Regions from separate parts of the Cellvibrio sp. KY-GH-1 genome, predicted to be linked through region 2. Evidence: predicted binding sites of a transcription regulator. Region 2 holds the regulator's gene; each other region holds the start of a gene.
The links. The regulator PhoB, encoded in region 2, activates phosphate uptake and scavenging genes when phosphate is short. The targets are predictions, from matches to a motif close to TGTCATAAANNTGTAACA.
Positions count from the first base shown of each region.

Region 1 (5,205 bases), 840 kb from region 2:
ATCTACATCGGAGACCTGGCTCGCCGCACGCAGCATCCCCAGCACTCCGTTCAGAGGGGTGCGCATTTCGTGGCTCATGTTCGCCAGAAATTGACTCTTAGCCCTTGAATTTGCCAAGGCCTGGTCCCGCGCAATTTCCAACTCGCGAGTTCGCTCAAGAACCTGCGCTTCGCGCTCATCTACCAACTTGCGCAATTCATTATTGAGCGCAAACAACTCGCGACTTTTGCTTTCCAGAAGTTCTTCAGCGGCACATCGGGCAGTCCGCTCGCGCTCAAGCCGATTATTCAACCGATCAAGTTCATCGCCCGGCACGATTGTCACCCCAAGCGGGTAATGGTAAATATAACTTGGTTTAAGGGCGTAGAAACTGCAACGCGGTCGATCTGCAGTTGCTCATTGAAGTGGTTGGCGCAACCTTCGATCAATCCCTCAGCCAAGTCCGGCAAATTGCGAGAGGATTCGTAGGTAAGTTGCAGCCGACTTTCATCAATATCGTGGTAATAGAAAACGGGCAACTCAGCGTCGGGGTAAAGTTTTTTACCTCGACATGAATGTGTCTATCAACTTCGCGCAGCACGTCAAACGTGGTTGTTGCCTCGGCAAAAAATACCGGAAACTTTTTTACAAACGACTTAGCGAGAAAATTCCCAAATGCTTTCACTAGCACCGGCACCGGCAGATCGAAACGCCGGGACAGTTCCAACACATAGGCTAATAGCTCGCTAAGGTCGTAGGTTCCAACACTGGTGTAGGCTCCTCCTGATGGTGGGTTAGTGGCGTCAATAAGGTCGTCGACCATATCCATGCCCCAGCTCTGCTCCACCATACTCATAAATTCGGTGAACACTATTCCTTTCATTGCCATCACTCATCGTTGCGGAAATGATTAAAGCTTAGTCAATTGAATTCACTTTGAAGGCACATTTTTATCATCCGGGCGTTTAAAAAATCTTAACCCGCTTTTTCCGGCGGCGGCGCAACGCGCAATACCTCTTCCATCGTCGTTAATCCCGCCGCAATTTTTTGCGCCCCGGATAAACGTAAGGTTCGCATGCCTTCTTTCATTGCCTGACGGCGCATATCCTGCAAATTACAATCGGGCGTGACTCGCTCTTTTAGCGATTCCGACATCACCAGAATTTCATATAAACCCTGCCGGCCCATATAACCTGTATTACGACACTCCAAACATCCCACCGGGCGATAGACTTTAGCCGGCACCTGCACCTTCCAGGGCGCGACCAACTCCTGCCAATCTGCCTGGCTAATTTGCCCCTCTTCTTTGCAATGCGGGCACAAAGTGCGTACCAGCCGCTGCGCCATAACCCCGAGCAAGGTTGCATTGATTAAATACGAGGGAATTCCCAAATCCAATAAACGTGCAACGGTGGAAGGAGCGTCATTGGTGTGAACCGTCGACAACACCAAGTGCCCGGTCAACGCGGCCTGAACGGCCATCTGCGCCGTTTCCAGATCGCGAATTTCGCCCACCATAATAATGTCCGGATCTTGCCGCATCAGGCTGCGGATACCGGCAGCAAAGTCCAGCCCGATTTTGTGATGCACCTGGGTTTGGTTAAAGCGCTCTTCCACCATCTCGATCGGATCTTCTATGGTGCTGACATTGACTTCATCGGTGGCGACTTGTCGTAGTGACGAGTAAAGCGTGGTGGTTTTACCGGAACCGGTGGGGCCGGTTACCAGCAAAATCCCGTTGGGACGATTAAGCATGGTATTCCAGCGCGCGTAGTCATCGCCGACCAAACCCAAATCGCTGAAGCTGCGCTGCAATACTTCCGGATCGAATATCCGCATCACCAGTTTTTCGCCGAACGCGGTGGGTAAGGTAGACATACGCAATTCGATTTCACTGCCGTCGCTGCGCCGGGTTTTGATACGCCCATCTTGCGGCTTGCGCTTCTCGGCGATGTCCATTCGCGCCAACACTTTGAAGCGGCTGGTGACGGCGGTAGCAACATTGGCCGGCAATTCATACACGTAATGGAGTACGCCATCGATACGAAAGCGAATGCGCCCCACATCACGGCGCGGTTCTATGTGGATATCGCTCGCACGCTGGTCATAAGCGTACTGCAGCAACCAGTCCACAATCTTGACGATATGCTGATCATTAGCGTCAGGATCACTCGCCTTACCCAGTTCGACCAGCTGCTCGAAGTTGGTAATCGCCGACGAGGAAGTCGCCCCACTGGCACCGGACACCGAGCGCGCCAGTGTGTAGAACTCCACCATAAAGCGTTCGATATCGGCCGGGTTGGCAACAACACGCTTAACCGTACGGCGCGCCACGTGCTCCACTTGTGGCTCCCATCCCGCCATAAATGGTTGGGTACAAGCCACCAGCACATGATCCTGGTTGACTTGTACACATAAAATTCCATGGCGTTTGGCGAAGGCGTAGCTGATTACCTCGGTACATTTGGCCACGTCGATTTTCATCGGATCTATATGGAACAGCGGCAGACGCGCCTTGGTGGCGAGCCACTCGGTAAGGGTTTCACCATCCAGGGTTTTACCGGGGCGCTGGACATCATCCAAATTCTGGGTGGCGATATAGGCGAGCGGATGCATGATGGCTTGCTCGCGCGTGCGCGATGCACCCAGCAGCACATTGGCATCCATTTGCTTCATGCGACCATCCGCCACCAGATCGCTAATTAATCCGCGTAAATCGAGAACCCTATCCAGCACCTGCGCCATTATTCTTTAACCCTGTTAGTGTTATATCTGCAGAGGATTGTAGCGGTTGCGAAGAAGAGCGTCTGCCTGTGCCATCACTTGCTCGCATTTTAGCGGCCGCTATCTATTATCTATGGGCCAGCCACTACCCGCAGAAGAATGCATCACTGTCACAAAAATGTCACAAACCAAGGTGACCTGATCGGGTGATCTTTCTATACTGCGCACACTTTTTATCCGGAGGGATTTTCATGCCGTTTGCCAACCTGTCGAATTTGTTTGGCCGCTCACCGATTAAGCCGATCCAGGAGCATATGGCACTGGCGGTAAAGGGCGCGGCCGAGCTGGTGCATTTCTTTGAAGCGATTACCAGCGATGACTGGGAGCGCGCGCGCGCGCTGCAGGAAATGGTGGTGAAGTATGAAAACGAAGCCGATGAAATAAAAAAGCAACTGCGCCTGCATCTGCCCAAAAGCCTATTCCTGCCGGTGCCGCGCACTGACCTGCTGGAACTACTCACCATGCAAGATCGCATCGCCAACCGCGCGAAGGACATTGTGGGCATCATCATGGGGCGGCGTATGAGCATCCCCACCATTATGCGCCCGCAGATGAATGAGTTTGTACGCGCGAGTGTCGCCGCTGCCGAGCAGGCGCTGGTGGCCATTAACGAACTCGACGAACTCTTGGAAACGGGTTTTAGCGGCCGCGAATTGGCCGTAGTAGAAAACATGATTAAAGAGTTGGATGAACTGGAAGAAAAGGCCGACAAGCTTGAAATCGGCGTGCGTACCTCGCTCTTCGCGCTGGAAGCGCAATTACCACCGGTGGATGTAATGTTCCTCTACAACACCATTGATTGGGTCGGTGACATTTCCAACCGCGCCCACGATGTCGGCGGTCGTTTGCAACTGCTACTGGCCCGCTAGTTTCCAGGAATATACCCATGACCCTTTTAGCAGAACACAGTCAGACACTGTTGATCCTCGCCTGTGTCTTCGGTTTATTTATGGCCTGGGGCATTGGCGCCAACGATGTCTCCAATGCCATGGGCACCTCAGTGGGCGCTCGCGCACTCACCATGAAGCAAGCAATTTTGGTGGCGATGGTTTTCGAGTTTGCCGGCGCCTATCTGGCCGGCGGCGAGGTGACCGAAACCATCCGCAGCGGAATCGTCGAACTGGACGTAATGACCAGTCACCCGGATTTGTTTATCTACGGCATGCTCTCTTCACTGCTGGCAGCCGGCACCTGGTTAATGATCGCGAGTATCCTTGGCTGGCCGGTGTCCACCACTCACTCGATTGTGGGTGCAATTATCGGTTTCGCCGCCGTGGGGATCTCCGCCGATGCGGTGCAATGGAGCCAGGTCTGGGGAATTGTTGGCAGTTGGGTCATTACACCCGTGATCGCCGGCGTCATCTCATTCTGGATTTTCCGCTCAGTGCAGCGACTCATCCTTAGCACCGACGATCCCTTTACTAATGCCAAGCACTACATTCCTTTCTACATGTTTGCCGTGGGATTTTTCCTTTCAATGGTGACAATTTTGAAGGGACTTAAATATGTACTTCAGGCTCATGATGTGCAATTCAGTTTTATCGAAGCCATGTTTGTTGCCACCTTGATTGGGATACTGGTAGCCGGAATTGGAGTATATATGCTCAGCCGCATTACCCCGGATCCGGCGGCCGACAAAGCCAACCGCTTTGCCAGTGTGGAAAAAGTATTCGGGGTGTTAATGATATTTACCGCCTGCTCCATGGCCTTTGCTCACGGCTCCAATGATGTCGCCAACGCAGTAGGTCCAATGGCCGCCGTAATCAGCGTACTGGATGTGGGCGCCATCGAAGCCAAGGCACAAGTACCCTCGTGGGTTTTATTACTAGGCGCGCTGGGCATAGTAGCGGGCCTTGCCACCTACGGCTACAAAGTGATGATCACCATCGGCAAAAAAATTACCGAGCTAACCCCCAGCCGCGGATTTGCCGCCGAGATGTCTGCCGCTGCAACGGTAGTAATTGCTTCAGGTCTAGGCTTACCAATTTCCACCACCCACACCCTGGTAGGTGCAGTATTGGGCGTGGGCTTGGCACGCGGTATAGGTGCGCTAAATATCGGGGTTATTGGCGGTATTTTTGCGTCTTGGTTAATTACCCTGCCCGCCGGTGCCGGTTTGTCGATTTTGTTTTTCTACTTTTTCAAAGGCCTGTTTGGCTGATCAATAACACTCAACTTAAAACCGGACTAACCCAAGCCCGGTTTTTTAATATCTGTCGATAGCCTTCGCTTGCATTTTTGCAGTCAATGATCGATAACACCTCATCCATAGCAAGGTGTTATCCATGAGTTTTGATTCCAAAGGTTATATCAACCATCTCCAGCAATTGGTGGCCATACCCTCGGTTAGCTGCGGCCTGCCCGAATGGGACATGTCTAACCAAAAGGTTATCGACTATCTCGCCAACGTGTTCGGCGACTTGGGCTTTAATACGCGTGTGC
Region 1 covers NZ_CP031728.1:3,330,698-3,335,902, forward strand. The annotation lists gene D0C16_RS14145 (ATP-binding protein) at 1-315, opposite strand, end outside; partial or broken gene D0C16_RS14155 (heme NO-binding domain-containing protein) at 321-868, opposite strand; gene D0C16_RS14160 (GspE/PulE family protein) at 955-2,724, opposite strand; gene D0C16_RS14165 (TIGR00153 family protein) at 2,955-3,632, shown strand; gene D0C16_RS14170 (inorganic phosphate transporter) at 3,650-4,924, shown strand; gene argE (acetylornithine deacetylase) at 5,049-5,205, shown strand, end outside.
Region 1: D0C16_RS14165 (TIGR00153 family protein) is a predicted target of PhoB. The motif match lies at 2,872-2,889, and genes of this name have one in related genera.

Region 2 (5,205 bases):
GGCCTGCAGCCAGCAGTGAACCCATTACTACAGCGGCAATACCGCAAGTTTTTATTGTCTTTTTCACTCTCAATCTCCTGGGTAATTTAGATTGGTCATAAACCAGTGCGAACCTTAGGGTAATCGCTTGTTATTTAACTCATGCAGTTCCCTGCGCACTTGGCGTCAGGATCATTGCATGGGGATCGAGTCTAAAATGACAACGTTGTTTTATCCGGTCCGACTTTAAGTCAATAGGGTAATAGTTTTGTCATTAAGTGCGAATTTGCGAAGCAATTCCGGCTTTAAGTGCCAGTCAAGTTCGACTTTTGGTGGGAAAGCAGAAAAATTGACAAGGTTGTCACTTTTCTGCCAAGCGAGCTGATATCACGAAGGGTTACTTTTGCGGTAGAGGAAATATGCAGGTAAAGGTACTGCCCCGGCCCGGTTCGCTGGTGATTTGCAATTCAGCATCGTGGCGCATTAGTACATGCTTCACGATTGCCAATCCCAAACCAGTACCGCCCGTGCTGCTGTTGCGGCTGGCATCGACGCGGTAGAAGCGCTCGGTAAGGCGTGGGATGTGTTGAGCTTCTATACCTGGCCCGTTATCGCTGACGGAAAAGTAAAAATGTTTCTGATCCTGCCATAACAAAAGACTAATACGCCCTTCGTTGGGCGTGTACTTTACCGCGTTGATAACCAGGTTGGAAAAGGCGCTGTGTAATTCCTTTTCATTTCCAGGTAACTGCAAGGGCTTGGTGGTGTTGTTGCAGATGAGCGTGAGCTGCTGTTCCTTTTCTTTACTCAACACTTCGGCTTCGCTTTTTACAATCGCGAGTAGCTGTTCGATATTGATTGGCTTGTGGTTGTGGCCGGCTTCAGTGGTTTCCAGTTTGGATAACACCAGCAAATCATTAATCAATAGCGACATGCGCTTGGATTGCTGCAACATTTGCTGCAACGGCTTAATCCACGTAGGTGTAGTGTTGTTATCCACCAGGGTTTCTACATAGCCGTTGATAACCGTCAGCGGTGTACGCAGTTCGTGGGAGACGTTGGCAATGAAGTCCTGGCGCATTTTTTCCAGGTTATGCAGCTGTGTTACGTCGCGAATTACAATTAACCGTTCATTCTTGCCAAACAGGGTGATCTGGAATTGCAGCTGTTTGGACGCGAAGCGCGAGGACGGCAGTTCCAGTGGTTCCTCGTAGTTGCCTTCTTCAAAGTAGGTCACGAATTTGGGGTGGCGGATAAAGTTGATGACCGATTGCCCCTGGTCTTTGGTGCTGAGCGCCAGCATTCGGTGTGCGGCCGGGTTCCAGAAATCCAGATGGCCGCGCGCATCCAGAATTACCAGGCCATCTTTTAGTGCAGAGCTGATTTCCTGAATGCGTTTAATCACCGCTTGCAGGTTTTCTTTTTCCAGCCGCTGGTCGCGTTGTAATTGGTAGATATTGTCGAAGATCTGGCCCCAGATACCGCTGGCTTCGGGCGGGTGTTCGCTCTCCTGACGCACCAGCCATTGGTTGAGACGGCGCATCTGCCAGAGCATCCAGAGAATATAAATCGCACAGCCAAATAGCATCCAAAGCGCATAATGGTCGCTAAAAAAGCCAATCACGCTGCAGACAACGAGGATGACCAGAATACGTTGGAGTTCGGTACTGAAACCTTTAAGCAAGGGGGAGCCTCTTAGTTCTTAATCCGTATCCGGAGGTAGAAACCTCTGCAAGACACGCCGTGAACCCATCCATGGGGGCTCATCGTCGACGTCCCTGTCTCCGATGGTCTTGCAGAGGTTTCTACCTCCGGATACTCACCGCAGAGTGAAATCAGGCTTCAATGCGAGTGGAGAAACGGTAACCGGTACCGCGTACGGTCTGGATCAAGTCTTCATGGCCGTCTATGGTCAGAGCTTTGCGCAGGCGGCGAATATGCACATCTACCGTCCGCTCTTCCACATAAACATTGCCGCCCCACACATGATCCAGTAATTGGCTGCGAGTATAAGCCCGTTCCTGGTGAGTGAGGAAAAATTCCAGCAGCCGATATTCGGTGGGGCCCATATCGACCGACTGATCATTGATGGTCACGCGGTGGCTGGCGGGGTCCAGACACAAGCCCTGAACGGTAATGGGGGCGGAATTGATTTGCGGATCGGCGCGGCGCAATACTGCCTTCAAGCGCGCGACCAGCTCACGCGGGGAAAAGGGTTTGGTGATGTAATCGTCAGCGCCCACTTCCAGGCCCTGAATTTTGTTGTCCTCTTCACCTTTGGCGGTCAGCATGATGATCGGAGTTGCCGAGGTCACCTCATCGCGCTTCAACCGGCGCGCCAATTCGATACCGCTGGTGCCGGGCATCATCCAGTCGAGCAGGATTAAGTCAGGCTTTTCATCAATGATCAGGCCGTGAGCATCCTGCGCATTGCTCGCCTCCATGACTTGATACTCAGCCATCTCCAGTGCCACGCGCAACATATCGCGAATAGCGGATTCATCATCAACGATCAGAATTTTGCGACCAGTCATAAAGGTGCTCTGCCTGAGTAAACCACGGGAAGCTTCGGTATTTATGAAGCTAATATTGCAGCTTATTAAATAAGTTCAGTGTTACACATTTATGACAGTGTGCAGGATATTTGGGGGAAATATAGCACGTAAGATCTTTATGAACGCTGTTCTAAGGGGCAAACGCTCCGCCAAACCTGTATTGTTCGTTAGTGTGTTTAGGCGATGTATTTTGTTACCAAGTATGACCTTCGATAATGTCACAGGAGGGCGTCAATCGGAGGTTTCCGTTGATCGCTAATAGCGTCATAGATGGCTGCACCGCGTGAAACTGCGATACCTGCATCGGCAATCGGTGCTAACGCTTATCGAATTGGTAGATGAAGCCGCAAAACGTGCTGCTCGGTGAGTATTATCGAGAGGGTTGACCGAGTGGCGCATACTTTAACGTTAACATTAAAAAATGCGCCACAAGGGCGTTTTATCGCTGGCCTGCTTGATTGTTAAAGTAACTATCATGCAGGAATAATATTCCCTTAATCGGGAATATTATTGGACGCAACTAGCCGCATCCACCAGCAGGCTGGAAGATGTGCTGAGTGGGAAAATACCGTTGATGGCTCCGGTAATGGTGTCGTGAATAGCGACATCACGCCATACGTTTTGATTGGCAATTGTTTGCTGAAATCCGTAATTCAGCTGGAAATTGGCGACTGCCGGGATATTTTGCAGAGCACTGACCTGGAAAATTCGCTTGCCGCCGCTATTAAACACTTCCACGACATCGGCCTCGGGCAGACTGATCTGGATGGTTGAGATGTAATTCGCGTTGCGCAACTGCAGGCTCAGAAAGACGTTTTGTCCCTGTAGTACACCGAAACCAAGGCTGGCAGTACCCTTGTCAACACCTGCCTGAGTTTCGCAAACAACTGTAGGGCTGGATGAACTCGCGCTTGAGGTTGTAGCTCCTGAGCTTTGCGTCGCTGTTGAACTGCTGTTAGTGGTTGATGACGAGTTACCGTTACAACTAGCGGTATCGACCAACGTAGTCAGGGTGGTTGCCAGCGGGTTGGCCCCGTTTACTGCACTAGTAATAGTCTCGTAAATACCGATGGTGCGCGTTACGTTCAGGTTGGCGTTCAGTTGTTGGTAGTTAAGGTAGATCGACGTCAGGCTGGTTGAGGGCAGGTTTTCCAGTGCCAAAACTTCATAGATAAACGTTGAGCCATTAGTGCTTACCAAAGTTACATAGGCGTTATTCAGCTGGACTTCCGGAAATTGCCAACCAAGATCCGCGTTTTGCACCTGGAGGGACAAGTAGACTCGGTTGCCAGCTGCCACACTAAGCCCCAGTTCTGTCGGAGTGTTATCCAGTCCACTTATCAACGGGCAAGCAGCGACACTGGATGTTGAGCTGACACTGGAGGTAGATGAAAAGCTGGTGCTGGAGGAAGTCTTCGATGATTTGGACGACTTTGAAGATTTTGATGATTTGGCGGACTTTGAAGATTTGGAGGACTTTACCGATTTGCTGATGCTACTCACATCCTTGCCGGTCGGATGAGCCGGTTCTGATGCACTGACAGGTGCAGCAATAACCAAAGCTAGCAAGCTACTCGCGATGACATTAAGGTATTTCATTGAGTTTATCTCCTGATAGGCGATAGTCCTTTTGCAGCAATAATCCCTGTGCGGTGTTCCTTGCCACAAAAAAACCTGGGTTGAGGTTGGGCGGCGATTATATAGTGAGCTTGAGCTCCAACATATGCCTGAATTATGAAGATTTACCCACGGCTAAGTCGGCAGCTAACCCCACAAAAATCGCCATCCCCACCCAGTTATTATTGAGGAAGGCGTTAAAGCAGGCGTCGCGGGCGCGAAAGCGGATTAGCCACTGTTGATAGGCGAACAATCCGCCCGCTACTACCAGCCCAAGGTAGTAGAGGCCGCCCAATTCAAAGCGATTGCCCACCAATACCAGTGCGTAAATGGTTAGTAGCTGCAAGGCACCGGTGATTAGGCGATCTTGTTCGCCAAACAAAATGGCGGTGGATTTCACTCCAATTTTCATGTCGTCATCCCTATCTACCATGGCGTAGAAGGTGTCGTAGGCGACGGTCCAGAGTACGACGGCCAGATAAATCACCCACATATGGCGGTTGAGTTCACCGGCTTCTGCGGCATAGGCCATGGGAATTCCCCAAGCGAACGCGGCGCCCAAAACTACCTGTGGTAGGTGAGTGTGACGTTTCATAAAGGGGTAACAAAATGCCAGTGCCAAGCCGCCAACGGAGAGTTTGATGGTTAGCGCGTCGGTCATGAGGACTAGGCCAAAGGCGGTCAGGCAAAGTGCTATAAACAGGACGATCGCTTCTTTGCTCGAGACAGCACCTGTCGCCAGTGGTCGTTCTTTGGTGCGCGCGACCTTGCCGTCGATTTTGCGATCGGCGAAATCGTTAATCACACAGCCAGCGGCGCGCATCACAATCACGCCCAATACGAAAATCACAAGATTCTTGATGCTGGGAACGCCTTTGGCTGCCAGCCACAGTGCCCAGAGCGTTGGCCATAGCAATAATAAGGTGCCAATCGGGCGATCCATACGCATCAAGCGCCAGTAGTGCGGTGCCTTTTGCAAGATGAAATTACTGGATGGCGTTTTTTCTAGCAATTTTTCTGCATTTTTAAGGATTTTCGCTGCATGATTCCTGTT
Region 2 covers NZ_CP031728.1:4,168,984-4,174,188, forward strand. The annotation lists gene D0C16_RS17615 (lytic polysaccharide monooxygenase) at 1-67, opposite strand, end outside; gene phoR (phosphate regulon sensor histidine kinase PhoR) at 377-1,663, opposite strand; gene phoB (phosphate regulon transcriptional regulator PhoB) at 1,815-2,513, opposite strand; gene D0C16_RS17630 (hypothetical protein) at 3,042-4,133, opposite strand; gene ubiA (4-hydroxybenzoate octaprenyltransferase) at 4,267-5,100, opposite strand.

Region 3 (5,205 bases), 1.5 Mb from region 2:
AGCGGTAGTATTTTTTTCTGCACCAGTAGTCTCCAGTACAGCACCCTCTTCTCCTTTTTTAAACGCTTTCTGCAAAAACCCGTTCAGTCCTTCGTTGGAATAATCGCAATCTTGCTGGTTCACATTCATCGAGTCGGCTGCATCCACAGCTGCTTCACAGTTTTTTTTAGCTGCTTCACTGGCTTCTACTGAAAATGCTACCAACAACAGGCAAAACGCAAGAGATTTCATGGATCACTCCTGAATATCGTTAACAATAAAATATCATTTCCCAAAATAACAAAGGGTGCTTACGCACCCTTTGCTTACAAATTGCAATTCGCAGTCACGAATTAGAATTTGAAATCCACACCAACACCACCGTAAGTATCATCACGATAGGTGTCAACAGTTGGTTCAGTAGCGTCATTCATGCCATTTTCAACTGAAGTGAAGTAACCGTACAAAGTGGCATTTTTGGTCATTTTGTAATCCACACCAACGCTCGCGGCTTCGCCATCGATCCATCTTACGTCAGAGTCACCAAATTGACCTTTTACGGCCCACTTGTCGGTCAGGTTCCAGAGGATAGAAACCAACGCACCGTCTTCATCGTAGCCGGTATTGTCGTTTTCGTATTGCTCAGCCAACGCACCTAATTGCACAGGGCCCAAAGTCAAACGAGCGACAGCGCGAACCAGGCTAATACCATCAGCTTCTACGTCCTGATCAGTTGCGATAGCCCCGTAGAATACCGGGCTGGTATAGCTGAAAGATACAGACGCGCCATTGGTTGGAGTACCCGCTTGTTTGAAGGTACCGTCGTTTTCTTCAGAGGTGTAGGCAGCAGCAATTGCGAAACCGCCGAAAGTTGGGGTTACGTATTGCACGATGTTGCTTACGCGGTTTTCACCTTTGAAGATGTTGGTAATATCGCCTTCCAGATCATTGAACAGGTCAATTTTTTCCTGAGCAACTTTAGTTGGGGTATCAAAGTGACCGCCCATAATGGTACCAGCTACACCTTGCAGACCCAGAAAAATATTACGTTGGCCGAAAGTTTGTGAACCGTTGGTACCGTCATCCACTTCAGTTTGGTATTCAAACTGGTAAATCACTTTCAACTTCGAATTAACTTCTTCACCACCCTTTACACCGATGCGCGAAGCGTTGCTCAGTAACTCTACTTTGCTGCCATCAGCCTGATTGCCGTTAGCAGTTGAATAACTAGCTTCGTCGGTGCTTTGCAGGGAAACGTTGGCTTTACCGTATACGACTACGTCAGCAACAGCTGCCAGCGGGAACAGAGAAGCGAGGGTCACGGCTAATAATGTTTTTTTCATGGAGTTGTCTCCTTGATTGTGTGTGTGTGATGCATAGAGCATCGGTGAGTCAGGTGTTTCGAATTTAAAGATTACATTTATGTGTCTTTCGGGTTGCCATTGTGTGACTGGATGATTACAGAAATATGACAACCGGAGTGTCTTATTGACGGGGCAAGATTATATAAAGAAATGAATGGCTGTACTGTGATAAATCCTAGCTTTAAATCAAAAATTCACACTTTTTGCACTATTTTTGCGCCTTAAATCGTATTTAAGGCACTTATATCATCCATAAAAGTGCAAATGAGGATACATATTACTCAAAATGACTGATAACGCTATCTTTATAAAGACCTTCCAACAACAAAACTGCCTGTTTTTTAAGCAAATCAAAATCGGAATGCTGTAACTCTCGGGCAATGGTTTGCAGTTGAGCGATTAAAGGTTGATCAACCGATTGCAATAAAAACAACAAGCGCGCTGTCAGTGGATTAGCTGCAACAAAACAAACCTTGTCATTGCGATTACGGTAAACCAACAAATGTGTTACTTCCGGCGTCAAATTGGCGTGGGTCGCAGAGACTTTCTGTACCGGGTTTTGGTAACTGAGGCAGACCGCCACTGGTGAGACTCGCGGGCGAGAGTCATCAAGATCCTTTGGCCAGACACCCGCCTCGGGAATGACCTCAGTACTTACATCCAATGCCAGCTCAATCCATTCGTAATGTACCAACTCCAGTAAATACTCAGGGTCGCCTTCCTGCAGTCCACGCTCCTGCAGCAAATATTGCACAAACTCGTCACTGAGCTGTAAAAAATAGGGAGTCTGGCAATAGTGATGTGCGATAAAGCTGCGGATTAATCTGTGCCATGCATCATCCGTTAGAATTGAGCGAGTAACAGGAAATACATTAGCAATAAAATTCTCAATATTGTTGTAAATCAAATCGCGATAAATATGCAAACGACGTTCTTCCACTTGCATGGGCGCCGGGCTCGCTTCCGGTGATCGCAAATAACGCGCGAGCTCCAGTTGAGTGTGTTGGAAACTTTTCATAAGACACTCTGCTGGCGAATTTTAATTTCATTGAGTTCTGCCAACAATTCAGGCAGCGGCGGGATATTAAAATCGCGCTCCAACAGTGTTGGTTTCACGCCAAATAAGTCGTAGGTTTTTTCCAACAATTGCCACACCGGATGAATCACCGGTGCACCGTGAGTGTCTACGCGCAAATCTTCCGCCTCTTCATAATGCCCGGCGATATGTACGTAAGCCGTGCGCTCACCGGGAAGACTGGCAAGAAACTCATAGGGATCATACTTGTGGTTGATGCTGTTAACGTAAATATTATTTACATCCAGCAAGAGCGCACAATCGGCCTTTTTCACCACGGCATTAATGAATTCGCTTTCACTCATTTCCTGCTGTGGAGCGTAATAGTAGGAAGAGTTTTCGATAGCAATGCGCTGCCCTAAAATGTCCTGCGCCCGCAAAATGCGTTCAGCCACATATTCAACGGCTTCTTCAGTAAAGGGAATAGGCAACAAATCGTATAACTGGCCCTGATCACTGCAATAGCTCAGATGCTCACTGTAATAGCGAATACCGTGCTCACGCATTAATTGTTTGATCGAATGCAAGAGGTCAGTGTTTAAGGGTGCGGGGGAACCGATAGAAAGGGATAATCCATGGCAGACAAAAGGAAAACGCTCTGTGTAGGCCCGCAACTGTTTTGCTAAACGGCCGCCAACCTGAATCCAGTTTTCTGGAGCAACCTCCATAAACTGAATATCGCTAGTGTTCAAATCTGCCAAGGTTTTCATTAGCGTCCGGCGCAAGCCAAGGCCTGCACCGGAAACAGCTGCTGAATAATTGCCAGCTGCATCAGCCATAAAGATTACTCAGCTTTTTTCTCTTCTTTTTTATCGGCGCCGCATTTAGCTTCACCACACTTATGCTCGCCTTCTGCCTTTTTATCAGCGCCGCACTTGTGTTCACCTTCAGCTTTTTTATCAGCGCCGCACTTGGCTTCGCCGCACTTATGCTCACCATCAGCTTTTTTGTCGGAGCCGCATTTTGCTTCACCGCACTTGTGTTCGCCTTCAGTTTTAGTCGCGCTGTTATCAGCCAAGGTGTAACCTGCTTGCAGTTGAGTTGCGCTAAAGGTGGTATCTGCAGCGGACGCTACCGGAGCCAAGGCGGCGGAAGCAACGAACGCAGCACCAATCATTGCGGACAGGTTAGAAATTTTATTATTCATGGAAAAACTCCTTTCGTTCAATAGTTACAGGGTGATAGAAAATGTCATCGGATTTTTGTACCACTAAAGCAAACTGATATTAACCGCATTACCTACTAAATAGCTGGGCCTTGCTCACAAGCTTGCCACACCTACCCTCGCCCAGTTCGCTGTTGGTGACTTATAGACTAGCCTCATTTGACTTTGTTACAACACCAACACATATTTACCCTATTATTTATCTCAGCCTAATTTTTCGCCGGCTATTGGCTACCCTTGGGCTTGTAAAAGAGCTTGCTCCCACTGCTTATCCAAGCGTTTGTCGGATACTGGCACCTGGGTCTTCAAGGTCTGGGCGAATAAGGAGATGCGCAGTTCTTCCACCCACCAACGGTATTCCATCAGCTCCGACAACTGCCCAAGGCGATAATCACCTTCCTTCGCCAGATAATCTGCGAGGCGCTGCCAATGCGGTGCGACCTCTGCCAGCTGCAACTTATCTTTCTGGGAATTTAACGCCGCCTTCTCCAGCCGTTGCTGGATGCCGCGCATATATTTGGGATACTGCTGCAACCATTGCGACGGTGTCTTGTATACCAAACCAGGGTAATAGAGCTGCGCCAGCTGTTGATTGATGTCACCAATGGTATACGCGAGCACCAACATATTTTTTTGTTGTTTAAGCTGCTTTTTAATCTCGACCAACAGTTTCAAACTGGTAATTAATTGATTCGCCAGCTCTTGCGCGTGGGAAATTAATTTATCTTTGATCGTTTGCAATAAAGACTCAAACAACGATTTTTCGCGCGGCAATTGCTGTTGATCGGCAAAAGCTAGTTGTTTGATAGCTGCCATAATTAAATCATCAACCACCTGATCACGGCTGCCAATTCCTGCCAAGGTCAGCGCAACCTCCTGCCCTTTTAATAATTCTTTGTGTAAATATTTAACAGTTTGCCCAAGGGATAAATACGTTAAGCGTGTTAAGCCGCGTTGAGTAAAATCCAAGGCTTGCAAAGGATTATCCAGCACCTGCAAGGCCACACTGGAATTTTTATCCACCAGTGCGGGATAAGCACGAATACTGATTCCACCACGTGGCAACTGTATAGCCTGTGGCAGTTCATCAAAATCCCAGGCAGTAATACCATCGCGTTCAATATCGGTTGCTGCCGACTGGATATTTTGCTGCACTTTTTCACGATACTTTTCGCGTAGCGGATTCAACTCGCGGCCACTCGCAATTACTTTGCCTTTGTCATCTACTACATGGATATTAAAGCGATAGTAATCATCCACATTGGTTTCCAACCAGGCTTCTTTCGGAATATCCACGCCCGTAAGGCGTTTTAATTGTACCCCCATGGCTTCGCTGAGCGGTTTATTGTCAGGCGTAATTACAGCCAACAATTTATCCACCAAATCCGGCACAGGTACAAAATGTTTGCGCAGGTTTTTAGGCAGGGATTTAATCAAGCCGATGCATTTATCGCGCAACATACCCGGTACTAACCATTCGAGCCGCTGCTCGGGCACTTGATGGAGGACGCTCATAGGTACGTGGATACTCACACCATCAAATGCATGCTTGGGTTCAAAATGATAACTCAGCGGAAACACCATGCCACGCCATTCCAGCTCATTGGGGAATTGCGCTTCGG
Region 3 covers NZ_CP031728.1:5,677,758-5,682,962, reverse strand. The annotation lists gene D0C16_RS23605 (hypothetical protein) at 1-231, opposite strand, end outside; gene D0C16_RS23600 (porin) at 333-1,322, opposite strand; gene D0C16_RS23595 (DUF2063 domain-containing protein) at 1,621-2,361, opposite strand; gene D0C16_RS23590 (DUF692 domain-containing protein) at 2,358-3,197, opposite strand; gene D0C16_RS23585 (hypothetical protein) at 3,203-3,565, opposite strand; gene hrpA (ATP-dependent RNA helicase HrpA) at 3,815-5,205, opposite strand, start outside.
Region 3: D0C16_RS23600 (porin) is a predicted target of PhoB. The motif match lies at 1,436-1,453, and genes of this name have one in related genera.

Region 4 (5,205 bases), 400 kb from region 2:
TCCGAGCATGAGCGAGCGCTTTGGCATGACCAGCACCTGCGGACCATGAGTGCGGCCAAATCAGTCATATTGCAAGACACTAAAGGTCGTGTGCAGGTGATCTACGCTGCCGACCGATTGTTGGATCTAAAAGCGATTAATCGCCAGTTGGGGCGTGAGTTGCATGCAGCCAGCCCGGCGGATATTCAGAAGTTCTGTAACTCCCACAACCTGCAATCCATTCCGGCACTGCCCAAATTGGCGGGTTTGTTAACCTTGATTGATCGCAGTTTGGTTGAGCGCAATGAGCTGTTGGCGGATTCGGGCGACGAAAAACAATTGTTGAAATTCAGTCGCGATGAATTCAAGCAGATGATGGATGACGCTACTATTTGCGATATTGCGGTACCGCTGGAACCGCTGGAGCTGGAAGATACGAGTGCCAGTGATACCGACCAGATTTTAGGCGCAGTGCGCAACTTTACCCAGCTGCGTGTAAAGCAGCGTTTGGAAGAAACCCTGGAGTTACCGCCGCTGTCCGACACTGCCCAGCGCATCATCAAGCTGCGCGTAAACCCCAACGCGGATATTAGCGACCTTGCGCAAATTGTTGAGACAGACCCAAGTCTTGCTGCTCAAGTGGTCAGCTGGGCTGCCTCGCCTTACTATTCGGCGCCGGGCAAGATCAAATCTATCCATGACGCCATTGTGCGTGTTTTGGGTTTCGATATGGTGCTCAACCTGGCACTGGGTTTGTCGTTGGGCAAAGCAATGACCATCCCTAAAGATGGCCCTCATGGGGCCCAGCCTTACTGGCAACAAGCCGTATATATGGCCGCCACTATCGAAGGCTTGGTTACCGCGATTCCTCGCGATCACCGACCCAGTTTTGGTATGGCCTATCTGTGCGGCCTATTACACAACTTTGGCTACCTGATTTTAGGTGAGGTGTTTCCTCCGTATTTTCAGAATTATTGCGAATTGGCCGATGCTAACCCACACGTGAATCATCAGGCGATTGAACGGCACTTATTGGGTGTAACCCGCGAGCAATTGGCGGCGACGCTCATGTCGCTGTGGTCTATGCCGGAGGAAGTGGTGGTCGGGCTGCGCCACCAAAACAACCCCGATTACCAAGGCGAGTTTGCGAGCTACGCCAAGCTGATTTTTGTCGCTCAGCGTTTGTTGCAGCAACACAACATTGGCCGTGGCCCCAAGCTGGCTATTCCCGCCCAAGTGTTTGAAGACCTGCATTTGGATCCGGAAAAAGCCTATACCACGGTGGCGAATATTATAGAGTCGAGCGATGACCTTAAGCACATCGCCCACGAGCTGTCGCCCCATCATTAATCGCAGCTGCGGTCACCAAAACCCCTTTTCCAAGGGGTTTTGTATTTATGGCGCGGCTATTTTCCATACTGATTAGAGTTTGTGAGTGAGTTTGCATATGAGTGAGTTGTTCGATGCCACTGAGGCAGCAGCCATTTTGGTGGCACGTCGGGTTGAAGGAATCCAGGGTGAACGTTTACCTACGTCCTGCCGCCCGAAGGATTTGGAGCAGGCGTTGGCCGTTCAGGCGGCGGTGACTGAATACTGGTGTGAACAAATGGACGACACTATTGGCGGTTGGAAATGCCTGTTACCGCCGGAGGGCAAGCTGGTGGTTGGCCCTATCTACACCCGCACCATAGATTCGGTGCCTCCGGTCAGTCTCTGGCCCAAACCAGGCCAAGCCAATATCGCCCGCATTGAACCGGAACTGGCGTTTTTCTTTGGCAAGGATCTGCCCGCGCGCGCCGAGCCCTATACCCCTGCTGAGGTGGATGCGGCGATTGCTCGCACCCACATGGCGTTGGAGTTGATCAATGGTCGTTACCTAGACCCAACCCAGTGTGAGTTTGCGGAAATGTTGGCCGATGGTCTGGTCAATCAAGGCCTGTTTATTGGCCCGCAAATAGATTCCTCCAGCGCGGCGGCCGCGAGTAGTTTTACCATCACATTCAAATGCGCTAATGGCGAGTTGATTGAGCGCCAGGGTCAACACCCGAATACCCACCCGCGCGCACCGCTTTACTGGTTGGCGGAGTTTCTGCGCAGTCGTGGTCAAGGCATAGTGGCTGGGCAGGCGGTGATTACCGGATCCTACGCGGGGGTTATTGAGGTCCCCATGAATACTGATATCCAGATTGATTACGCTGGATTGGGTAGCATGCAAGTGAGTTTTAGTGCGCGAACTGAGGTTGTGTGAGGAGTTTTTATGAGCGAGGAAACCCCGTTTTATTCCTGTGAGATTCCAGTGCGCTGGGGCGATATGGATGCCTACGGCCATGTGAATAACACCCTCTACTTCCGTTATTTTGAAGAGGCCCGGTTCCAGTGGATGTTGGAAAAAGGCCTTCCGCTCAAAAGCGATACTCACCCGGTGGTGGTGACCATTGGCTGTACCTTCATGCGCCCCATATTTCACCCCGAAACCCTGCGCATCGATGTATTTCTGTCTGAACCAGGGCGCTCCAGCTTTATGGTCAAGTACAAGGTGTACACCCTGTCCCAACCCGATACACCCGCCGCGGAAGGTTATTCCAAGGTGGTTTGGGTCAGCTCAGTGGATGGTAAATCTGTACCTCTTCCAGACGTGGTGCGCGCTTGGTTTCCGGCGGAGTAATGCCCGACTGGTTAGTTGCCGGAGGTTGGGGATTTACTGCCGCGAGTGCCTTATTGATCGGCTCACTGCTTGGCTGGTTTATCCGCTTCTCCGCCAAAGTCATCGCACATGTGATGGCCTTTGGTAGCGGCATTTTGGTTGCGGCCCTGAGTTTTGAGCTGGTCGAGGAAGCCCAATCCGAGGCAAGTATTCTCTGGGTCTCCGGTGGCTTTATGCTGGGTGCGCTGCTGTTCTCTGTGATTAATCATGGGTTGAACAGCTCAGGTGTCAAGCATCGCAAACGCTCCCAGGCTCAAGGACCGGCAGCGCAAAATACCGGTTTAGCGATTGCGGCGGGCACCTTGCTCGATGGTATCCCCGAATCCTTGGCGATAGGCGTGTTGGTGGCTAGTGGTGGCAAGTTGAGCGTCGCCACCGTGGCGGCGATTTTCATCTCCAACATTCCCGAGGCCTTGTCCAGCACTGCCGGTATGCGTGTGGCCGGGCGCAGCGGTTGGTTTATGGTGCGGCTGTGGGGTGGTATGGCGCTTTTATCCGGTGTATTTGCGATTGTGGGAGCGGTATTTTTTGGTAATGCTCCGGCCCCGCTGAAAGCGCTCATTACTTGCATAGCAGCCGGCGGGATTTTCGCTATGGTGGTGGAGACAATGATCCCCGAGGCTTTTGCCGAAACCCACGAACTTTCGGGTCTTATGGCCGCGCTGGGATTTGTTACCGCCCTCGCGCTACAAGCGCTGGAAGCCTAAGGTAGCTGGGATCCAGGAGTCAAAGCAGCTCAGTGCTTGTCCGGCGCTGTCATCAAACGGTAATCTCGCTGGTTGAAAAAGGTGACCGGTAAATTCTCCCTATTCATTTGAATACTGCTGTGCCCACAATCAAGGAAACCCCATGCGTTTAACTCGTCGTCACTTTCTCAAAAATGCTAGCGCCGCCGCCATTGCTTTGGGCGGATTTCGCAGCCTGCAATTACGGGCGCAGGTCTATGCGCAGGATCCACTCTACGGCATCGACAAGGTGGGTCAGTTATTGTTAGATCCAGCGGGAATTCTCAACTTGCCGCGTGACTTTAGCTACAAAGTCATCGCTCGCACTGGCGACTTGATGAGCGATGGATTGCGCATGCCCAGCGCCCCTGACGGCATGGCGGCCTTTCCATTGCCGGGCGATGCCAGTAAATGCATTTTGATTCGCAATCACGAGCTTGCATCGGTGGGTGAGGAAGCCAGCGCTTTTGTCGGCCAGGCGAAACTGGCCAAGCAGACCAAAGGCATCGCCTACGATTTTTACAAAGGGTTGCCGGTGAATGGTGGCACTACCAGCCTTATTTTCAGCCACCGCAGTCAGCAAATAGAGCGCAGTCATCTAAGTCTGGTCGGTACGGCGCGTAATTGCAGTGGCGGTGCAACGCCCTGGGGAAGTTGGCTGACCTGTGAGGAAAGCCTCGTAGGTAAACAGCATGGCTATGGTCGCGAACACGGCTACATATTTGAGGTTCCTTCCAGTGCGAAGGGGTTGATTGGCGCTACCCCACTCAGGGATATGGGCCGTTTTATGCACGAAGCGGCGGCAGTCGATAGCTCTACCGGGATTGTCTATCTCTCGGAAGATGACGCCAAAGGGTTGTTCTACCGCTTTATCCCCAATACCCCCGGCGAACTGTTGGCGGGTGGTCGTTTGCAGGCGCTCGCCATTCGCGGCTGGCCCGGCGCAAATACTCGCAATTGGCCAGAAGATGCCGGTAAACCTGGTGTACAAACAGTGAGCCTGCGCCAGCGCTTTAGCTGTGAGTGGATTGACTTGGAGGAGGTGACGTCGCCGCAAGGGGATTTAAATCTGCGCGGTCACGCGCAAGGGGCGGCGATTTTTGCGCGCGGAGAAGGCTTGGCATTCGCCTTGCGCCCGGATAAAACCCGCGAGATTCTGCTTGCGGCCACCGGTGGCGGCCCGCTGCAGATTGGCCAAGTCTGGCGCTATCAACCTGGCCCTTACGAAGGCACCGCGCGGGAAACCGAGCAGCCTGGAGTTTTGGAATTGCTTTATGAGACCCACAACCGCGCGATTTTGGAATCCTGCGACAACCTTGCCGTTGCACCTTGGGGAGATTTGATTATTTGTGAAGACAGTTATTCGGATTTACCTGATACCGTTAATTATCTGCGCGGCCTGACACCCGATGGCAAAATCTACACCCTGGCGATGAACGCCCATCCTGATAAGGGAGAATTTTGTGGTGCCTGTTTCTCGCCCGATGGCACAACCCTGTTTGTAAATATCCAGCGGCCGGGAATGACACTGGCAATCACTGGCCCTTGGGCTCGCCTGCGCAACCAGGTACAAGGTGTTGCCGTTGTGTAGCGGGTGAGACGGTTGGCGAGCGGTTAAGCGCTCGCTGTCTGCAGCTCTTGCCAGGCGACTTTATCGCTGTGGTGGAGCAGACGCATCACGCCGTGATGATCCTCTACCAGTGCAGTGCAGTTTTCGATCCAGTCGCCACAGTTGGCGTAGCGCAGCTCTCCCTCTTCACGCAGCGCCGGATAGTGGATATGACCGCAGACTACGCC
Region 4 covers NZ_CP031728.1:3,767,980-3,773,184, reverse strand. The annotation lists gene D0C16_RS15885 (HDOD domain-containing protein) at 1-1,329, shown strand, start outside; gene D0C16_RS15880 (hydratase) at 1,427-2,227, shown strand; gene D0C16_RS15875 (thioesterase family protein) at 2,237-2,644, shown strand; gene D0C16_RS15870 (ZIP family metal transporter) at 2,644-3,390, shown strand; gene D0C16_RS15865 (alkaline phosphatase PhoX) at 3,533-4,999, shown strand; gene D0C16_RS15860 (UDP-2,3-diacylglucosamine diphosphatase) at 5,023-5,205, opposite strand, start outside.
Region 4: D0C16_RS15865 (alkaline phosphatase PhoX) is a predicted target of PhoB. The motif match lies at 3,438-3,455, and genes of this name have one in related genera.